DNA from 2 places in the Paenibacillus sp. S-38 genome. Region 1 is predicted to be linked to the other one. Evidence: riboswitches for the same ligand, from Rfam matches in the RefSeq annotation. Region 1 holds a riboswitch; the other holds the start of a gene.

What was found. A riboswitch is a leader RNA that binds a small molecule or an ion and turns the genes downstream of it on or off. The one in region 1 is predicted to bind cyclic di-GMP.
Region 2: it holds a riboswitch for cyclic di-GMP, as region 1 does, so the genes downstream of both, sda (sporulation histidine kinase inhibitor Sda) here and ACP26L_RS14505 (EAL domain-containing protein) in region 1, are expected to answer to the same signal.

The regions. Positions count from the first base shown of each region.
Region 1 is NZ_CP187970.1:3,146,221-3,153,641, forward strand. Features, by position in the region: gene ribE (riboflavin synthase) at 1-417, shown strand, start outside; gene ACP26L_RS14475 (bifunctional 3,4-dihydroxy-2-butanone-4-phosphate synthase/GTP cyclohydrolase II) at 483-1,721, shown strand; gene ribH (6,7-dimethyl-8-ribityllumazine synthase) at 1,758-2,228, shown strand; gene ACP26L_RS14485 (segregation and condensation protein A) at 2,271-3,056, shown strand; gene scpB (SMC-Scp complex subunit ScpB) at 3,025-3,642, shown strand; gene ACP26L_RS14495 (DUF2953 domain-containing protein) at 3,764-4,441, shown strand; gene ytfJ (GerW family sporulation protein) at 4,581-5,087, shown strand; cyclic di-GMP riboswitch class I at 5,280-5,387, shown strand; gene ACP26L_RS14505 (EAL domain-containing protein) at 5,548-7,421, shown strand, end outside.
Region 2 is NZ_CP187970.1:5,203,442-5,210,862, forward strand. Features, by position in the region: gene ACP26L_RS22870 (zinc dependent phospholipase C family protein) at 1-271, opposite strand, end outside; gene ACP26L_RS22875 (hypothetical protein) at 538-696, shown strand; gene ACP26L_RS22880 (RCC1 domain-containing protein) at 856-2,004, opposite strand; cyclic di-GMP riboswitch class I at 2,206-2,294, shown strand; gene sda (sporulation histidine kinase inhibitor Sda) at 2,427-2,564, shown strand; gene ACP26L_RS22890 (sensor histidine kinase) at 2,613-3,752, shown strand; gene ACP26L_RS22895 (ABC transporter ATP-binding protein) at 3,901-5,010, opposite strand; gene ACP26L_RS22900 (ABC transporter permease) at 5,007-6,911, opposite strand; gene ACP26L_RS22905 (ABC transporter substrate-binding protein) at 6,911-7,421, opposite strand, start outside.

The sequences.
Region 1 (7,421 bases):
CGGGCTATGGCGGCGAACGGCCGGTTCGGTGGGCATATCGTACAAGGGCATGTCGACTCCACGGGAACGATCACGGGCCGGAGCGCGGAGGCGAACGCCGTCGTGTTCCGGGTCTCTCCTAAGGACCCGGGACTGCTCAAGTACGTACTGCCGCACGGCTCCATTACGATCGACGGCATTTCTCTTACGGTAGTGGAGGCGGACGGTGCCGAGTTCTCGGTGTCCATTATTCCGCACACCCTTGCCGAGACCGTGCTGCAGTTCAAGCAGCCGGGGGATGAAGTGAATCTCGAAGCGGACGTGCTCGGCAAGTACATTGAGCGGCTTCTTGGATTCCGTGGAGGGGAAGGCGCCGGCGCCTCCCGGTCCGGAGGCCGTCTGACGGCGCAGTTTTTGAGCGATAACGGATTCCTCTAAGAAGCGTTTCGGACAGGCTTGGGCGGGGGAGAAGGAGAACACCGTACTGGAGGAGGGCAAATCTTATGACAAAAGAAAAACAAGACGGAACATCCTCGGACTTCCAGTTTCACTCGATTGATGAGGCGCTGGCCGATTTGATTCAGGGCCGGGTCATCATCGTCGTGGACGACGAGGACCGGGAGAACGAGGGGGACTTTGTGGCGCTGGCCGAGAAGTCGACGCCCGAAATCATTAATTTTATGATCAAGGAAGGGCGCGGCCTGGTGTGCGTGCCGATTACTGAGGAGCGGGCGCAGGAGCTCGATCTACCGCCGATGGTCGCCCGCAACACGGACTATCATGGGACGGCATTCACCGTATCGGTCGATGCGGTAGAGACAACCACCGGCATCTCGGCGGCAGAACGCTCCCGAACGGTACAAGCGCTGATCGACCCGGCAACGAAGCCTCACGCCTTCCGGCGTCCGGGCCACATGTTCCCGCTTGTGGCGCGCAAGGGCGGCGTTCTTCGCCGCGCCGGCCACACGGAAGCGGCCGTGGATCTGGCCCGTCTGTGCGGTTCGTATCCGGCAGGGGTCATCTGCGAGGTGATTAAAGAAGACGGCGAGATGGCCCGCGTTCCCCAGCTGATCGAAATTGCGAGGAAGCACGACCTGAAGCTGATCACGATTCAGGATCTGATTGCCTACCGCAACCAGAAGGAAAAACTGGTCCAGCGCGAGGTGGAAGTGCGGATGCCAACGGACTTCGGCGTGTTCAAAGCCGTAGCCTATACCAACGATGTGGACGGCAAGGAGCATGTCGCCCTGGTGAAGGGCAGTATCGACAACAGCCGGCCGACGCTCGTTCGTGTGCACTCGGAGTGCCTCACCGGCGACGTGTTCCATTCGCACCGGTGCGACTGCGGACCCCAGCTGGCCGCCGCGCTGAAGCAGATCGACGAAGCGGGCGAAGGCGTGCTGCTCTATATGCGCCAGGAGGGCCGCGGGATCGGGCTGATCAATAAGCTCAAAGCCTACAAACTGCAGGAAACGGGGCTCGATACGGTCGATGCGAATCTGCAGCTCGGCTTTGCGGCGGACCTGCGCGATTACGGCATCGGCGCACAGATACTCCGGGATCTTGGTGTGGGCCAGATCCGGCTCATGACGAACAACCCCCGCAAGATTCGGGGATTGGAAGGCTACGGCCTTCAGGTAATCGAGAGAGTACCTCTGCAAATGCAGGAGAATGAGGACAATACGGGCTACTTGCAAACCAAGCGCAGCAAGCTCGGTCATCTGCTTGAATTTAACATCTAAAAATTTGTTCCTACAGGGAAGGGAAGTTGGAGACATATGGCGAAAGTATACGAAGGACATTTGGTATCTCAGGGACTGCGTTACGGTATTGTGGTAGGAAGGTTCAATGAATTCATTACGAATAAGCTGCTCGGAGGCGCGCTTGATGCGCTGAAGCGCCATGGCGTGCAGGAGGACGAGATTGAGATTGCCTGGGTGCCGGGCGCCTTCGAAATTCCGCTGATCACCCAGAAGATGGCGGAGAGCGGCCGGTATGATGCCGTCATCACCCTCGGTGCGGTCATCCGGGGAAGCACGCCTCACTTTGACTATGTCTGCAGCGAGGCAGCCAAAGGCGTGGCGGCGATCGCCCTGAAGACCGGCGTACCTACGATCTTCGGCGTGCTGACGACTGACTCCATCGAACAGGCGGTTGAGCGTGCGGGCACGAAGGCCGGCAACAAGGGCTGGGAAGCTGCGGCAAGCGCCATTGAGATGGCCAACCTCACCAAGCAATTCGCGAAGTAACGAAGCCACAGTTCCTGGGCAGTAAGGGGGAACAGACCACAAGTGAAAGTCACGGTAAAGCTGGAAACCTTCGAGGGCCCCCTTGATTTGCTGCTTCACTTGATAGATCAGGCGGAAGTCGATATCTACGACATTCCGATTAAGGACATTACCGATCAGTATATGGAATACCTTGGGGCGATGCAGGAGCTGGAGCTCGAGGTCACCAGCGAGTTTCTCGTTATGGCGGCGACCCTGCTCTCCATCAAGAGCAAAATGCTCCTGCCGAAGCCGCCGGTGCTCGATCTCGAGTTTGACGATTACCTGCAGGACGAGGATTACGATCCGCGCGCCGAGCTCGTCGCGAAGCTGATCGAATACCGCAAATACAAGGCGATCGCCGAGCACCTCCGGGACAAGGAGGCCGAGCGCAGCCTGATCTATACGCGGGAGCCCGAGGACCTGACGCCTTATACCCCGGTTCTCCCCGAGAATCCGGTGGAAGGGCTGCATGTGGCCGATCTCGTACGCGCCTTCCGGAAGGCGCTCCGCCGGATGGAGAGCCGCAGCAGCGTGGCGAGGATCCGCAAGGATGAGATCTCCGTGAAGGACCGGATGTTCCAGGTCGTGGACTTGCTCGCCCGTGAGCGCGGACCCGTGTTTTTCTCCAGGCTGCTCGAGCAGGAGGCGTCGAAGGACTCCATTGTAGTGACCTTCCTGGCTCTCCTGGAGCTCATGAAGGTGAAGAGGATAACGTGCTATCAGCACAAGCTGTTTGACGACATTGTGATACAGGCAAGAGAGGATGGAACGGCGAATGGATTCTGGGCAGATGAAATCAGTTATTGAAGGCTTGCTGTTTGTGGCGGGGGACGAGGGACTGAACGCCAAGCAGCTGGCTGAGGTACTGGAACATGATGCCGCTTTTGTCAGGGAGCTGGTGAAGGACCTGCAGAAAGACTTGAAGCGGACGAAGCGGGGAATTCAGATCGTGGAGCTCGCCGGAACGTTCCAGCTCACGACGGTCCCTGAGCATGCCCCCTACTTCGAGCGGCTGGCCCATTCGCCATCCCGTTCTTCCCTCTCGCAAGCTGCCCTGGAAACGCTGGCGATTGTCGCTTACAAACAGCCGATTACCCGGGTGGAGATCGAGGAGATACGCGGCGTCAAAGCCGAGCGGGCTCTTCAGACGCTGGTTTCAAAGGACCTCATCCAGGAGGTCGACAGGGCGGATGCCCCAGGACGGCCCATCCTGTATGGAACGACGAAGGCCTTCCTCGATTATTTTGCCCTCGGTTCGATAGCCGATCTGCCCGAGACGACGCTCTTCGAAGATGATGAGAATCTTGAGGAAGAGACGCGTCTTCTCTTTGAGAAGCTTGAGGGTCAGCAGATTACATTCGATGAACTGACGCTTGGCCAGGGATCGGGCTAGGCGCATGGCTTTGACAGATTAGGGTCACACTAACTCCTGTGGAAAAGAAGCGGACCGCTTCTGGAACCGGGAGTTTTTTGCCGTATTCGTACCAACTGCGGCAGAGGAGGAAACCATTCCAATGATATGGGTTTGGGCTGCCGCCGGCCTGGCGGCCATTGTACTCGCGGCTTTGGTGCTGAGTCAGGTGAACCTGCGGATCCTGTTCAGCCATATAGGTAAAGATGATGAGATTACCATTCATGCCAAGGCGCTGTTCGGCCTGGTGAATCTCAAATTCGTCATTCCGATCGTCCGCTTTCAGAGCCTGAAGAAAGGCTTCGAGATTCAAGCCAAGCAGGTCAATGCCAATGCGGGCAGCCTTCTTGGCGAAGCGATGGGAAACATCGGTCCCGAGATGATGAGAAGGGCGTACGAGAACATCAGAATCCTGCTTCAGAACTGCTTTCAATTCAATGACTGGCTGCGTCAGATGCTCGCCCGTGTCAGGTGCACCCAGATGGATTGGAGAACCACAGTCGGCATTGGCGATGCCGCCGAAACCGCGTTTCTGGCAGGAGCGTTCTGGGGGATCAAAACCTCTATCCTTGGGCTGCTGTTCCGCTACATTCCCCTTGACGGTCAGCCGCGGCTGGCGGTTATACCCGCCTTCAATCAAACCTTGATTGCGGTGGAAGGGACATGCACCTTTCGGGTGCGGATGGTTTATGTCATGCTGGCGGGCTTTCAGCTTCTCCTGCGGATCCTGAAAGTCAAGGGTGGGCTCAAGGCTTGGCGGAACGTGCTTCTGCCGTCATAACTGCAGGTGTACCCATGAGTCAACCGGTGATGGCAGCGAAGTCCAAAGCCCGTATTAAGCCGAATACGTGCGCTGCATCAAGGGAAGCCTAACGAATGGCTAGTCAGTCTACACTACTTCTGATCAGGAGGGAACAGCGATGACAGAACATCCGATTCAAGGTCTTATGAAAACGGCCATGGAAAACATCAAAGAAATGGTCGACGTGAATACGATTGTCGGTGATCCCGTTGAGACGCCGGACGGCAGCGTGATTATGCCGATCAGTAAGGTAGGCTTCGGGTTTGCAGCCGGAGGCAGCGAATTCGTTACAACCGAGGATCCGGCCGTACCGAGTCTCTCCCGTCATGAATCCCACAATGCCCAGGTGGCGCTTCCCTTCGGGGGCGGCAGCGGCGGCGGTGTCTCCATTACGCCGATTGCTTTTCTCGTAGTGGGCAAACAGGGCGTGAAGATTGTTCCGCTCGATAACCAGACGCATCTGCTGGAGCGGCTGATCGATTCGGCTCCGCAAGTCGTAGACCGCATTCAGTCCATGATGAAGAGCGGCGGAAACAAATCGCAGGGCTCCGAGCAGGGCGCTTCTTCCCAGGCCGGATCGACGACCGTCACCAATAATATCGAGAATCAGAACTTTATCGTGTAGCCCAATTTTATGATGGAACAGGTACTCGGCAGCTGCTCTCCTTAGGAGGGCAGCTTTCTTTTTTAATTTGTCATAAAACTTTCCATATGATTCGAAAGATCTATAAAATTCTTCAAAAACTAGGATAAAAGCGATAGACTAATCCGCTTTTGTCATGCTACTATAGGTTATAAAGAACTACTCACTTACATATCACGATAAAGGCAAACCCATTGAAAGGTGGGGACGCAAAGCCACAGATCTAAAGCCCGTCAGGATTCCAAATCTGGAACACCGGGCAATGACCGCTGGGTTACCGAAAGTAAAACCGTTCTTTCCGGTGCTTTCCGGTGATAGGTTCAAGATCGACGGCTGCTCTTACCGAAGGGTGGCTTTTTTGATTTGGTTCGGATCCACGCAAGGACTCTCTTCCATTGATCTTTATCTGCCGCCTCATCCTACCCCGTTTGGAGGGCTCATCATGTCTGGAACTTACAATGTCTATCTCGTTCTCCTATCGTTTCTTATCGCCTTCATGTCCGCCTATTCGGCGTTCGATCTGGCCCGCAGGCTCGGGGGCGCTGCGGGGCGGATCCGCATTCTATCCCTCGGGGCCGCGGGGGTGATCCTCGGCACCGGCATCTGGGCCATGCATTTTGTGGCTATCCTGGCCAATGAACAGACCGCGGCTGTCGGCTATGACATCCGGTTGATGCTCCTCTCTGCCAGCTTTGCCGTTGCGGCTTCCTGGGGCGGTTTGTCCTATGCCACTCGCCCCGTTCCGGGAATCCGGAATCTCGGGGCCGGCGCCCTTCTCTTGTTCATAGGCGTGACAGGGATGCACTTCATAGGAATTGCCGCTATGGGGATGAGCGGTGCTCATGATTACGGATTACTGCTGCTGCTTGGGGCTGCCATTGGGCTGGCTGGGACGACCGGTGCTGTGTTTGTGTCGTTTCGTACCCAAGCCGCGGGAAGCGCGAGGACATCTTATCTCCGGCGTATGCTCGGAGCGGCGATGATGGGAGGAGCGATTGCCGGACTCCATTATCTCAGTATGGCAGCCATGACGTTCGGCCGTGCGGGGCACCTGCACGAGAGGCTCCGCTCCCCCAAGCTTCAGGATGATATGCTCGGGATTATTCTCGGAAACTGCATTATTTTTCTGCTCAGCATTGTTGTGATCCGGGGCTACTTTCTCGACAGACGCTACCGTGAAGGAGAGGCCGTCAAGCTGGCTGTACTGGAATCCGCGCTGGATGGCATCCTGATGGTGGATCATCAGGGGAGCATTATGGAATGCAACCCGGCCATGGGCCGGATGTTCGGATATGCACGGGAGGAGCTCAGGACGCTGGTGCTCACGGATCTTCTTGAGCTTCCCGCGGGTAGAGGCAGGCCGGAGCCGCCCGCATCGGATGCGCCGGACGGGGAACGAGGGTCAAGCTCCCTTATCTCCGTCGAACACCAAATCCGCACTCTGCTGGACAGCCGCATCGAGACGACGGGCTGGCACGCCGACGGAACTTCCTTTCCTCTCGAAATCAGCATGACGCGGGCGAAGGAGTATGGAAAGCCTGTGTTCACCGTGTTCGTCAGGGATATTACCGAACGGCAGAAGGCGGAGGAACACATCCGGCAGTTGGCGCTCCGGGATCCGCTGACGGGGTTGTTCAACCGTTCCTATCTGCAGGAAAAGCTGTCCTCCGCCATCGCAAGGGCCGAAGTCGGGCCTGGCCATCTGGGCGTCATGTTTCTGGATCTGGACGGGTTTAAGACGATTAACGATACATTCGGGCATGACTGCGGGGATATGCTGCTTCAGGAAGTGGGGGAGCGGCTGCTGCACTGTGTGCGTGAAGAAGACCTGGTTTCCCGCCAGGGAGGCGACGAGTTCATCGTTATGCTTACCGGGATCACTCCGGGGACCGCCTCACGAATCGCCGTAAGGATGATTGAGGCGCTGGCCGAACCCTTTACTTACGCCGGACGGGTGATGTCGGTGACCCCGAGCATCGGCATAGCGCTCTATCCGTCCGCCGGAGGGAGTGCGCATATGCTGGTGAAGCATGCGGATGCGGCGATGTACCACGCCAAGCAGAACGGGAAAAATAATTTTCAGTTCTACACCCCCGAGATGGCGGAATCCTTATCCGAGCAGTCGAAGCTGGAATCCCGGCTGAAAGCTGGGATTCAGCAGGAGGAGTTCCTCCTGCATTACTCGCCTGTCATGTCCCTGCAAACGGGCGGCCTTCTGGCCGTTGAGGCGCTGCTTCGGTGGGAGCGGGACGGCGAGACGCTTCCCGCACGAAAGTTCATTGGGGAGGCCGAGGCGTCGGGGCTGATCACCGGCAT
Region 2 (7,421 bases), 2.1 Mb from region 1:
CGTGCACGAAGATCGACCAGATATCGTCTCCGACCAGATGCGACAGGTAGCCGATCAGGAACGGGTCCGGCATCCCCCCGGCATAGCGGTGCAGGAATTCACCGTAAGCGATATACGACCTGGAGGCAAAATGCAGCGTTTCGGACACGGCCGCATCCGCCTTCGCCGCATCGGGCGCCAGTGCGCCCAGCAGCAGAGAACCCGGAGCCTCGGCTCCGATTTCTTTGGCCAGTGCGTCGGCAATGATCAAATGCATGATGCGTGACGGCATGGAAGCCCTCCTCTACCGTAGTGATGAAGTGCAGGGAGCCTCTCTCCCTGCCGGCTTCCATTGTCTCCCAACCGGTGCGCCGCCATCAATCGCCGGAAGCTGATGAATGCCTGACAGCTGTGCATCAGTGCCAGTACGCGGCAAGCGGCTGGTTCCGCTTCCAGGATGTGCTTCTGGCAGGCCCCCCTCGGCTCCCGGTATGATAGAACCATACCGGAGCCAGCCATCAGTTGTCCGGTCCACTTTGATCAACGGAGAATGCCCTTATGACCTATCATGTCCTACATAGCATCACCCGCGAGCTGCGCATCCTCACACCTGCCGAGGTGCTCGATATGGACACCGACGCGGCAGGCCGCATCGTAGTCCACGCAGCGGACGGCGAGTTCTACTATTTGCTCGCGGACGAGTCCCTGATTGCTTAGCAGAAAGCGGAAAACTAAGACGAGCTAAATCGTTCTTAACTTTTCAAAAAGCCCCTTGACCAGCCATACCGGTGTGACCGGCCTTGACGGGTCAAGGGGCTTATGCTTTGCTGGAACAGGGAGCACGGCCTTCCCGCCGCATACTACCGTTTCCAGCGCTTACGGCAGCTTGACCTGCACCGGTGTCATAGATTTACGGAACGTAGCGTCACCGAGCTGGCCGAGCTGATTCTCACCCCATGCCCAAAGTGTCCCATCCTTTTGAAGCGCAAGATAATGGCTCTCCCCCGCTTCTACTGCGATAATGTCTCGAAGGCCTGCCCATGGTTGGGGAGTATCCCACTTCATCTTCTCTTTCGATCCCCACGCCCAGGCCGGGTTCAATCCCCAGTAATATACCGAGCCGTCCTCGCTCAAGGCGAGGGTGGACAAAGAAGTAGTGGTCACTTCGGTCACGTGACTAAGTCCTTGGATTTTGACCGGCTTCCCGATCACCGGTTTGTCCCGGTCGGGTACAGGTTCGGTCTGAGGTCCAACCTGATTGACCAAATTATTCCCCCAGCCCCATACGTCTCCATTCTTGTCTATCGCCATATGATGGGCCGCCTCTTCGCCTTGTGACAGCTTTACGACCCCTTCCAGTCCTTCCACCTTAGTAAATTTCTTGTCAGGGTTCAGGTTCATGCCTTTGAACTGCATCCACTGCCACACGGTCCCATCCTTCTTCACAATGACAAGACGGTCACCGCCTGCCGAGATATCGACTGCATCCGACACATCCGGAACGAGGCTCGCTTCTCCTTGCCCATAGGGCGGATCGATCCACATCCATACCCGCCCGTCCTTATCCAGCGCGGCATACATTGACATGCCGGCAGATACTTTCACGATATGGGATAACCCAGCCATCTGCTGGGGAGCGGAAAACTTCGACCCTCCCTCTCTCGTATTCGGGTCGATCACCCAATCGCACGACCAGGTCCACACGGTCCCGTCCTCTTTCAGGATCAGATTCCGCTTCACGGAAGCCGAGATCTGCTTCGCTCCGGCGAGAGTCGTGATCCGTTCGGGCTTGTTATCGAGCACGATGGTCTCTCCGCCTGTGACCTGTGCCCTATTTCCCCAATACCACAGGGACCCTGACGCATCGATGACTACATTATGCCTGGCGGCTGAGGACAAAAAGAGCCGCGGTCCTTCTGCAGCTTGGGCTGAATTCGGGGCTGCGGCCGTCAGCAAAAGGGAGGACAGCAGCAGCGATGTCCCCAGCAAACCGGTACGGGAATGGGAAGCCTTCAAACATTTCACCGCAAAACACACTCCTTATTTCTATATATGGTTTAATTTACCATATATTTCTAACGCCTCCTCCCGCTCATTTGTTGCACCTTTTTCTATTTTTTACCTGTTTTTTAGAGCGAAAGCCACAGTTTTTTTAAACGAAATCTACCGAAAGTGGTTCCGGAGTCTATACAAACCAGCAAGGAATTACTACAATAGAATTATAACTTCCGACAAAGGCAAACTCCTCTAAAGGGGAGGACGCAAAGCCACGGGCCTACCGAACAATCTTGTTCCATGGCTGCCGGGCTGCCGTGAGTCTAACCCAAACGGCTGAACTGTCTGCAGGGGCAGTCCATGCGTGATCAGCGACTATCAGAACAGCAATACACCCACTTGGCAACAAAGCTTCTGATCTCGTGAGAATTTGTCCTTTGGAGGTTACCAGCTTGAATCATTCCCTTGAAAAATTATCGGATGAAGATCTGTTGGAGGCTTATTTCCTCGCTCTCGATCTGAACCTGGAGCCCAGCTTCGTCCGCTTGCTGCGGGATGAAATCGACCGCAGACAACTCCATATGGATTGATACACAAAAGGAGCATATGCAGGCAGGATGTCTACTACCCTTCAAGGATTGCTGTTATCGCAAAAGAATCCCATCATCAGTCAGTGGGTCGGCGAAGTGGAAGAACGCTATCCCGGCAGGTATGATTCCGCAGAGCTGCTGCGGACGGCCGAATCCTATTTTCACCTGGTCAACGACTGGCATATCCCTTTGGAGCTTCACCCGCTCTTCCCCATGATTCCGGCGCTCACCCGTTATCACGTGTCGATGAGCACACCGCCCACTCATCTGCTGGAGAGCTCCCATCTGTGGCGTGCGCTCCTCCAGGCCGTCTCTGCCGAGTTCTTTACGGAAGGGCTCGTATCGGGCGACGAACTGGTCACCGACATGCCGCGGATTCATGCGCGGATCGATGAGATCCAGTACGTGATCTCCTCGGGCTTCTGGGAGCATTCCCAACGGCAGCTCGATTCTGCCATGAACCAAATGCACAAGGAGCGGCTGCAGATGGCCGGCAAGCTGGCGGCCAGCATGGCCCATGAGATCCGCAACCCGCTGACGACCATCTCCGGGTTCCTGAAGCTGCTTACCTCGAAGATTCCCGCCGAATCGGCCGGTGCCGTGAAGAATTATGTATCGATCATCCAGGAAGAATTCAATACGATCCAGATGCATATCAACAACTTCCTGAACTTCTCCAAGAACAAGGAGCAGGAGCCTTTCCGTGAGGTTGGCATGGAAGAGCTCATTCTCGGCATCGTCAACCTGGTCGCACCGCGGCTCAGCAGCGAAGGCATTGAGCTGCTCTCCGGCGTGAAAGGTACGAATATCCGGCTGAGCGTCCAGCAGGTGGGCATGCAGCAGGTGCTCATCAATCTCATCAACAACAGCATTGATGCGGTGCAGCACATGGAGCCCTCCGCACCGAAGATCATCTCCATCCAGGGCTACGAGGACCCCGACCACACGTACATCCGGGTGACGGATAACGGCCCGGGCATCCCGCCGGATGTCAGGGACAAGCTGTTCTCGCCGTTCGTAACGAGCAAAACGACGGGGACCGGGCTGGGTCTGGCCATCTGCAAGCAGCTCGTCGAGCAGCATGCCGGCGTACTCTCCTTTGACTCCCGTCCGGGTGAAACCTCCTTCACCGTCCAGCTGCGCAAAAGCGGCGTCGGGGCGGTTTCCGTGAACAGCGCTTCCGTATGATTGGGAATGCTATCCCGAGCAAAGCCCGCTGCGAAGCCGGCTTTTTGGCTGCTCCGGCGACGGCCGATGATAAAGAAACCAAGGAAGACTGCCCTCCAGGCTCCCTTGGTTTCTTTGTGCTGCGTCCCCATACGCAGCTCCTGCGGGTTCAGCATCCCAGGCGCTCCCCGCCGCCCCAGCGCACAGTGACCTGCGAGCCGCCGGCCCAGCGCTGCGCGGAATGAATCTCCCATACTTCGTCTCCGGTATCGACGTAATAATGATATTCGCTTCCCTGGAACTGTGCCGCCGTCACCCGGGCGGGGATCCCCTCAGCCGCGGCAGGGCCGAGCATCAGCTGATCCGGCCGGGCCGGCAGCACCCCTTGCTCCCGGAAGGCCGGCGGGATATCGGCGCAGGGCCACACCGCCGCTCCGCCTCCCGCATGGGGGCGGAACCCGCTCCCTTCCCAGCTTCCCGCGATGAGGTTCGCCTTGGAGACGAACCGGGCGGTGAACGGGGTGGCCGGCCGCAGGTATACCTCCTCGGGGGTTCCCTCCTGCTCGATCCGCCCCTGGTTCATGACGATCACCCGGTCCGCCATGGCGAGCGCCTCCCCCTGATCGTGGGTGACGTAGACTACCGCGGCCCCGCTCAGCCGGTGCGCTTCCTGGATCTCTCGGCGCATCTCCACCCGCAGCAGGGCATCGAGCGCGCTGAGCGGCTCGTCCATCAGGAGCAGCCGGGGACGCCCCGCAATCGCGCGGCCCAATGCCACCCGCTGCTTCTGCCCACCGGAGAGCTGGTGCGGTCTCCGGTGCGCCAGGTCGGTGAGGCCGAGCGCCTCCATGACCTCACGGACCCGATTCTCGCACGCAGCTGCCGGATCCTGAGGCCGTTGGTGCCGCAGGGGAAACCGGATATGCTCGGCCACCGTCATGTGCGGCCAGAGCGCGAAATGCTGGAACACCATGCCGAGCCCTCTCTGTTCGGGAGGCACGAGAGAACCTCCGCCCGCGACGAGTTCCCCGTTCATCCGGATCTCACCGGAGCTCGGGGCCTCAAAGCCGGCGAGCAGGCGCAGCAGCGTCGTTTTGCCGCACCCCGAGGGACCGAGCACCGCTGTGAATTCGCCCGGCTGCAGACGCAGCTCTACCGGATGAAGGGCCGTGTCCCGGCCGAACCTCTTGGAGACGCCCCGCAGCTCGATCAGAGGAGCCTCCGGGGCATCGCCCCCTGCCTCTGCCCTGCTTGCAGTCAGCATATTTGCTTTGCTCATGGTTTCCTGATGCCTCGCTTTCCTGCGATGTACCGTACGCCGGCCAGCACCCCACAGCCTGCGGCGAGCAGGACTACAAGGAGCGATGACAGTGCCGTCGAATAGACCGTGTCGCCGCCCTGCTCGAAGCCGAAAATCACGATGCCGATCGTCTCGGCCCCCGGCGACCAGAGCAGCGCGGAGACCGTCAGCTCCGTCAGCGCGGTGAAGAAGACGAGCAGCGCGCCCCCTGCCAGCCCCGGCAGCAGCAGCGGCAGCAGGACGGTGCGCCAGACCGCGGTCCGTGCCGAGCCGCCCGCCCGGGCGGCTTCTTCCATAGCGGGCTCCACCTGGGCGAAGGCCGCCAGAGCTGCCCGCAGCTGAAGCACGAGAAACCGGCAGATATAGGCGATGAGCAGGATCGCCCCGGAGCCGTAGATCCCCGGGTTCCATCCCGGCAGGGGCTCCATCCAGGTCAGGATCATCGCCAGTCCGAAGACGATCCCCGGCAGCGTGTAGGGCAGCGCGAGTCCCAGCTCCGCCGCCCTCGTCCACCCCGAGGGCCGGCGGACGAACAGATAGGCGAGCGCTGTCCCAAGGACCAGGATGACCGCCGCCGCGGTCCCCGAGAGCAGCAGCGAGTTGCCGATCGCCCGCCACACCTTCGGGTTCTCCAGAAGGATGTAGCGGTAATTCGCAAGCGTGGCGTTGGCCGGCCCGAAGGGAAGCCCGTAGGCCCGCTTCAGCGACGTGGCGGTCATCGATAGCAGCGGCAGCACCGTCACGAGGAGCAGCCCGCCGGCGAAGGCCGCTTCAGCTGCCGGACGCCACCGCCCAAGGTGCAGGCGGGCGGCCGTCTCCGGCGCGCGCGTCTCCTGCACCCCGCTGCGGCGGACCGAGAGCCGCTGCAGCAGAGCGCCGCCCGCGGCGATGACCGCGAGAAGCACGGACAGCGACGCAGCTCGCGGGAACGCCGCCGGGCCGAAGCTCACCGTCTCCTCGTAGATGCGTGTGCTCAGCACGGAGATGCCCGCGGGCAGCCCAAGGAAAGCGGGGATGCCGAAGTTGTCGAGCGACGCAAGGAACGCCAGCAGCGTTCCGCCGGTCAGCCCCGGCGCCGCCAGCGGCAGCGTGATGAGGAGCAGCGTCTTCCATCGGCCTAGCCCCGACGCCCGGGCAGCCTCTTCCGCCTCCCGCGGGATGCGCCGCAGGGTGTCCAGCGTCAGCAGGTAGACGAGCGGGAAGTGATGGATCCCCATCACAAGAATGATCCCGCCATGGCTGTAGATGCTCCAGGGCACAGCCTCCGGCCGGATCATCCCCAGCAGGGCTGCGATCCAGCCTTGGGTACCGTTCAGCGATGACCAGGAGAGGGTCAGCACATACGACGGCAGCAGGAACGGCAGCAGCAGCAGGGCATGCAGCCAAGCCTTGCCCCGCAGGTCAGTATAAGCCATGAACCAGGCCGCAGCCGCCCCGAGGAGCAGCGACAGACCGGAGGCACCGGCTACGATGACCGCCGTGTCCCTCAGCGTCTTCCATAGGCGGGGCTCCCGCAGGAGCTCTTCGTAGTGCCGCAGCGTGAAGCCGGCCCCGGCGCCTTCCGTCAAGCTCAGCCCGGCGAGCTTCATCAGCGGCAGCACGAAGAACAGGAGCAGCAGCGCGAGGCCGGCGTACCGCAGCAGAAGGCGGCCGGCCTTCCGGAAGGAGGCCGCAGTGGATTCCTGCCGGCTTCCCGCAGACGGAACCCTCCCTGCTCCACTCCCTTGATCCTTCTGTGGTCTCCCGCGCCGTTCTTTTTCTTGTATTGGCCCCGGGACCGGGAGTCTCTCACCCGTACCTCCTTCTCCGATCATCTCATCGGCAGGAAGCGGTGCTCCCCGGAGCGTTTCCTTACGGCTGCGCAGATCCGATTCCTTCATTATTGGCCGAACACCTCGGTGAAGCGCTTCTTATCCGCTTCTCTCGCTTCCACGAGCTCTGCCGGGCTGGCGGCCAGCACCTTGATGTCCTTCAGGGCCTTCAGACCCGGAGGGGCAGAGACGCCTTCACGAAGCGGCGTATAACCAAGCTTGGAGGCCAGCGTCTGCCCTTCTGCCGAGAGCACGAAGTCCACGAACGCTTCGGCCAGCTTCTGATTCGGCGTATTCTTGACGATCGCGATCGGCTCGGTGATGACCGGCACCCCCTCGGACGGGTACACGAGATCAACCGGCGAACCCTTGGCCTTCTCCCGCGCGACGAGATAGTCGACCACCATCGCCATGGACTTCTCGCCCGAGGCGACGGACTTCAGCACGGCGCCGTTGCCCTTGACGACTGTCATGCCGCCCTCCTTGAGGCTGCGGAGGTAGTCCCAGCCGAGTCCCTCCGACCGGGTGAACACGCCGATATTGTAAGCGGCCGCGCCGGAATACAGCGGACTCGGCATC